Chitinophaga varians: one gene and its partner. The protein of the gene in region 2 binds, or shares a complex with, the protein of the main gene of each other region. Links are inferred from orthologs where the notes say so. Each region holds a gene or a part of one and is shown on either strand. Other genes may lie near its edges. The genes, in order: prmC and prfA.

Region 1 (3,099 bases), on a different replicon or contig from region 2:
AGAATATTCTTTTTTAACCACGACGGTAAATGTCGATACGGTCACCTTCCAGGTGTAAAGTCTCTTCCACCGCAGCCTGTCTTAGTACCGGCGCCGGCAGTCCATCAGACAGTGTATTCGTTCCCGTTATAACGCGCGCTTCGTCCCAAAGGTCTGTTTCCAGGAAACGTTGCAACACGTAAGGGCCGCCTTCCACCAATACGCTCTGTATCTGGCGCTGGTGGAGGTGTTGCATGAGTTGTGGCAGTAATGGCGCCGTAAAATCGAGTGTCAGCAGGTCTGCTTTTTCATCCGTTGTTTTTTCCGCCGTGATAAAGATGGTAGGAATACTGCCATCCCACAGGTGATGTGTTCGGGGAACCGCCAGCGTTCTGTCGATGACCAGTCGCACCGGGTCCTTACCGGGCCACAGCCGCGTATTCAGTTGAGGGTTATCGAGGATGGCCGTGCGGGTGCCTACCAGAATAGCCATCTCCTCACTGCGCCAGCGATGTACCAGGCGGTCGCTCCAGTGGTTGGAGATACGCACCGGCGCGCCGTCGGGACCGGCCATAAAGCCATTGCGGCTCTGCGCCCATTTCAGGATGATATAGGGCCGTTGCTGCTCATGAAACGTAAAGAAGCGGCGGTTGATAGCCCTGCAGGCTGTTTCCAGCACACCGGTATGTACTTTTATGCCTGCCTTTTTCAGTTTTTCGATCCCTTTGCCGGCCACCGCAGAGAAAGTGTCCACACAACCGATCACTACTTCCGGGATTTTTTCTGACACGATCAGATCTGCGCAGGGCGGCGTTTTACCATGATGCGCACAGGGTTCAAGGCTTACATACATCGTGGCCCGCTGAATGAGGGGCCTGTCTTCTGCCGTAACGCTGTTCACACAGTTCACTTCCGCATGTGCCTGACCATATTGCCGGTGGTAACCTTCCCCGATGATACGGCCCTGATGCACCAGCACCGCCCCTACCACCGGGTTAGGCGCCGCATGGCCACGACCCATGGCGGCCAGCTCCAGGCACCGCCTCATAAAAATTTCATGGTCTGTGCTATTCATGATACCCTGTTAAAGTAATATTTTTGCCAAAATTACGTTTTTAGCCGACGGAAAATGCCAATCACCTCCTGGTTTGTATTTTCCGGCTGATTCTTAAATCATCAAATTTGACAATACAAACAGCCTTTACCTATATCACAGGTGCCATAGGCGATTTATACGATGCGCGCGAAGCCGCCAATATAGCCCATATTGTGCTGGAGCATATAACGGGCATGAATAAACTGGACCGCCTTGTGCATAAAGCCAAATTATTGACGCCTGATCAGAATACCCGGCTCAAAAGCGCCATAGAAGCCCTGCAACGGATGGAGCCGGTACAATATGTCACCGGTTCCGGCTGGTTTTACGGCATGGAGCTGGCTGTCAACCATCACGTGCTGATCCCGAGGCCAGAAACAGAAGAACTGGTAGCCTGGATCATACAGGACCTGGCAGGGCATCCCCACCCGCATCTGCTGGACATCGGCACCGGCAGCGGCTGTATCCCGCTGGCATTAAAACAGAACATCCCCGCTGCTGTGGTATCCGCGATCGACATCAGCGAAGAAGCCCTGGCCGTTGCCCGTGGAAACGCTGTCAGGCTGCGGCTGGAGGTGGAATTCTCCTGCCTCAGCGCCCTCGATGAGCAGCAAATGGCCACATTGCCGGCCTTCGACGTGATCGTCAGCAATCCGCCCTACATCACACAAAGCGAACAGGCCACCATGCAGCAACAGGTATGGGGCTTTGAACCGTCCATCGCGCTTTTTGTGCCGGACAATGACGCGCTGCTGTTTTACCGGCATATCGCCCGTACCGCGCTGCAGAAGCTCAACCCGGGCGGCGCGCTTTACTTTGAGATCAATGAATCACTGGGACAGGAAGTAGTGCAACTGCTGCAATCACTGGGGTTCAGGGAGGTAACGCTCCGGCAGGACATGTTCGGCAAAGACAGAATGGTAAAGGCAATTACGAATTACGAATTACAAATTACGAATTGAGGGCTTTCTTATGGAAAGGTCATTTTAAGTAACCTCGCTATAAGAAAGCCCTCAATTCGTAATTTGTAATTCGTAATTCGTAATTATTTTTTAGCTGTTGCCAGCACCACTTTTGCGCCTATCTGCTTGGCCACCTCCATCACGTTCACCACATCTTCTATCGGCACTGATTTTTCAGCATTGATCACAATGGTGGGATCTACCTTTTCATTGGCGACAGCCGGGGCCAGCGCTTGTTTAAGGCCTTCAAAAGGCACTTTGGTGGTGCCTACGAAGAACTCATGTTTTTCGTTGATGCTCACCACCACCGTTTGTTTGGCTTTGGTATTGCTCTGGGCTTTAGGCAACATCAGCTTGATGACGTTGGGATTGGCCAGCGTGGAAACAATCAGGAAGAACAACAGCAGAATGAAAAGGATATCATTCAGCGCCGAGTTGTGCATTTCCACGTGTTTCTTATTTCTCCTGCGTAAATTCATGAGCCGTGGTTTTTAGCGGGTAGGTTCCTGCAGGATATCCGTAAATTCCGCTGCAGAGGCTTCCATCTTGTTAACAACCTTATCTATCTGTGCATTCAGGAAACTGTAACCGATAAAGGCCACAATACCGATAATCAGGCCCGTAGCGGACGTGATCATCTTCACATAAATACCGCCCGCAATAGTGCCCAGCGTAATATCAGAGGTGATGGAGATGTTGAAAAAGGTCTGGATCATACCCGCGATGGTGCCCAGAAACCCGAACATCGGTGCAATACCCGCGATGATGGAAAGGATCACCAGGTTTTTCTCCATCCGGTAGATCTCCAGTTTGCCCACATTCTCCATAGACTTCTCAATAGACTCGATCGGCTTACCGATACGCTGAAGACCTTTATCGATCATCCGCGCAATAGGCCCCTGCGTGTTTTTGGCGAGGGAACGGGCGCCCATAATATTGCCGGTGGTGATCTGGTCACGGATCATCGGCATAAAGTTATCTTCCAGGCGGCCAGCCTTTGCGATGGTCAGATACCGCTCCACAAACACAAATACGGCAATGACGGAGAGAATACCCAGCGGG
Region 2 (3,279 bases):
GACAAATGTAAGTCGAAAAGTGGGAAACAAATACTTTGCCAGTTTCATTTTAACATTTACAACTGGTTGAAATCTAAATCTGAACAAACATTAAAAAAAACACAAGCAATCAATCTATAATCAAATAATTATATACGATATACTTGTGTTTTTGTCGTTATGAATACATCAGGAGAGTAAACAACGAATTAACCCAAAAGGTTTTTCAGCATGCCGCCGATGCCACCGCCGGCATCATTGCCGCCCTGTTGCTGCTGAGCGCCATTGGAAAAGAGGCTGGTCAGATCGCTGAGGTCCACCTTGCCGTCGCCGTTTTTGTCCAGGCCGCCGGACAGCTTGCCCAGTACACCCTGCAGGTCGATACCATTGGCGGCGCCACCTGTCAGAGAGCTGAAAATGTTATTGAGGTTGAAATTGCTGTTGGACGGATCATTGGTTTTGTTCACCAGAGAACCCAGTACCGTCGGGATCAGGGACGCTGCCAGCTGCGTGGCAGTTCCTTTGTCCAGATTGAATTTCTCGAGCAGGGTACCTACAAAATTATTGGAGATATTGCCCACTACAGGATTGTCCTGCGTAGCGCCGGTAGCAGACTGGCCGCCCAGTAAAGACAATACGCCTTCGGTATTACCATTGGCCAGTTCCTGTTGCAGGCCGCTGGCAATAGATTCTGTGGCAGCACCGATTACTGCCTCGTTCTGTTCATTGGGCACAGCGGGATTATTGACAACAGTGCTCTGCGCATGTTCCCGAACAAGTTCCATTAATTGCTCTAACATTCTGATATGATTTTGTGGAAGAAAATATTGTGGTATAAACTAAATGTAAGATTATTTCAGCAGGAAAAAACAAGATGGGGGAGGATTAACACGGATTTAAACCCTGTAAGGAAACATTCAGGGAGCCTACCGCCTGCAAAGGCTGTACGCTCCCTGTATCATCATCTTAATTAATAGCAGTGGCGTGATTAGCTACCCTGTTTCAGTTTCTCGGCGTTCTCGGCAAACTGGAGGGCATCCACCATGTCCTTGATTTCGCCATTCATGAAAGCGTCGAGATTGTAAACGGTCATGCCTATACGATGGTCTGTAACACGGCCCTGCGGATAGTTATAGGTACGGATTTTCGCGGAACGGTCGCCGGTAGACACAAGGCTTTTACGCTGGGAAGCGATAGCGTCCTCATGTTTGCGGACTGCGGCCTCATAGATACGGGTACGCAGCATTTTCATGGCGATTTCGCGGTTGGAGTGCTGGCTACGGCCTTCCTGGCATTCCACTACCACGCCGGTAGGGATGTGGGTAAGCCTTACCGCTGACTCGGTTTTATTTACGTGCTGGCCACCAGCGCCGGAAGAACGGAAAGTATCCATTTTAATATCGGCTTCACGAACGTCCACGTCCACCTCTTCGGCTTCGGGCAGCACCGCCACGGTAGCAGCGGAGGTATGCACACGGCCGGCGGCTTCTGTGGCAGGCACACGCTGTACGCGGTGTACGCCGGATTCAAACTTCAGGGTGCCATATACATCGTCACCACTGACTTCTATTACCACCTCTTTAAAACCACCGGCAGAACCAGGGGTCTCATTCAGCAGGTTGGTGCTCCAGCCCTTGGTTTCGCAGAAGCGCAGGTACATGCGCATCAGGTCACCGGCAAAGAGGCTGGCCTCATCACCACCGGTACCGGCACGTATCTCAAGGATGGCGTTTTTCTCGTCCTGAGGATCTTTAGGGATCAGCAGGTTACGGATCAGCTCTTCCTGCTCTACCTTCTGCTCCTGCAGCGCTTCCGTTTCGGCTTTGGCCAGTTCGCGCATCTCTTCGTCGCCACTGTCCAGCACTTCCTTGTTGAAGGCAATATTGTCCAGCAGCTTCCGGTAGGCATCATATGCCTTCACGATTTTTTCCAGCTGCCGGTATTCCTTGCTAAGCTGGCCAAATTTTTTGTTGTCGCTTACTACCTCCGGGTTGGTCAGCGCCAGCGCAACCTGTTCAAAACGGCCTTTTATCGCTTCGAGTTTGTCTATCATAATTATCTTTGACTTTTGAGTACCCCTTCCTGAAAGACGGCAGGTGATACCACTAATCGGGTTGCAAAATTAACACCATTCATTTAATTAAATATCAGGTTGTTGAAACAGATCAAATTAAAAGGAAAAGATATATTCGACGGCCAGCGGTTTCTGGGGCCCGGACAGGTGCTGATATTGAACGAAGATGGCGCAGTGGCGGGCATTGTAGCGGAAAACACCGCCGGCGGCGATGTCCGGGAACTGGACGGCATCCTCTGCCCGGGATTTGTAAATACCCATTGTCACCTGGAGCTTTCACACATGAAAGGAGTGATCCCTGAAAAAACAGGGCTGCCCGCTTTCCTTACCCGGGTGATGGAAAACCGCAACAGTGGCACAGATCAGGCTACCGCCATCGCGGAAGCGGAACAAGCCATGTGGGAAGCCGGCATTGCGGCGGTGGGGGATATCAGCAACAGTCCCGCTACAGTGGCCCAAAAACGCCACCAGCGCCTTTACTACCATACCTTCGTGGAATGCATGGGCGTGGCGGAAGTAAGCGCCTCCTCCCGCTATCAATACAGCCTCGAGGTATTACAGGCTTTCCGGGAGATAACCGGCCATAGCGCCTCCATTGTACCACATGCGCCCTACTCTGTCAGCAGCGCGCTTTTCGGCCTGCTGGCCCAAACGCCGCATAATACGCCGGTCAGCATCCACAACCAGGAATGTGAGGCGGAAAATGAACTCTACAACACCAAAACCGGCGATTTCCTCCGGTTCTATGCTCATTTCGGGATGGACGCCGGCAGCTTCCGGGCAGCCGGCACCAACAGCCTGGAAGCCTATCTTCCCCGGTTTGCCCACAACAAAATCCTGCTGGTGCACAATACTTATACCTCGGCAGCCGACATCCGGTTCGCCCTGCAGCAGCCAGTGGAAACCTGGTGGTGCTTTTGTCCGCAGGCCAATTTGTATATTGAAGACCGGTTGCCCGATATTCCCCTGTTCCGGGAAGCAGGATGTAATATCGCACTGGGTACTGACAGCCTGGCTTCCAACCATCAGCTGTCAGTCTGGGAAGAAATAAAGACCATACAGGCCCGTTACCCGGACATACCGCTGGCAGAGCTGTTACGCTGGGGCACCAGCAACGGCGCCAAAGCACTGGGCATTGAAAGCCGCTACGGCAGCTTCGGAGCAGGGATGCAGCCGGGCGTAGTATTGATTGCCGATAACACCAAACGTATTATTTAGAATTAACC

What was found.
Region 1: the proteins of prfA (region 2) and prmC are in contact, whole or in part, in a crystal structure (PDB 2B3T), measured with the Escherichia coli proteins. The link is inferred for Chitinophaga varians from one-to-one orthologs.

The regions. Positions count from the first base shown.
Region 1 is NZ_JABAIA010000002.1:788,158-791,256, reverse strand. Bases 329-3,099 are described here. They hold prmC (peptide chain release factor N(5)-glutamine methyltransferase), read left to right. Parts: upstream 329-1,161; coding sequence 1,162-2,037; downstream 2,038-3,099. Other genes in these bases: HGH92_RS17830 (MotA/TolQ/ExbB proton channel family protein), read right to left, coding at 2,529-3,099; HGH92_RS17835 (ExbD/TolR family protein), read right to left, coding at 2,121-2,516; ribD (bifunctional diaminohydroxyphosphoribosylaminopyrimidine deaminase/5-amino-6-(5-phosphoribosylamino)uracil reductase RibD), read right to left, coding at 329-1,054. In the rest of the region: more of ribD, read right to left, coding at 14-328. UniProt on the Escherichia coli protein: Methylates the class 1 translation termination release factors RF1/PrfA and RF2/PrfB on the glutamine residue of the universally conserved GGQ motif, i.e. on 'Gln-235' in RF1 and on 'Gln-252' in RF2.
Region 2 is NZ_JABAIA010000001.1:2,428,935-2,432,213, forward strand. Bases 1-2,951 are described here. They hold prfA (peptide chain release factor 1), read right to left. Parts: upstream 2,033-2,951; coding sequence 968-2,032; downstream 1-967. Other genes in these bases: HGH92_RS09865 (hypothetical protein), read right to left, coding at 189-779; HGH92_RS09875 (amidohydrolase family protein), read left to right, coding at 2,135-2,951. In the rest of the region: more of HGH92_RS09875, read left to right, coding at 2,952-3,271. UniProt on the Escherichia coli protein: Peptide chain release factor 1 directs the termination of translation in response to the peptide chain termination codons UAG and UAA.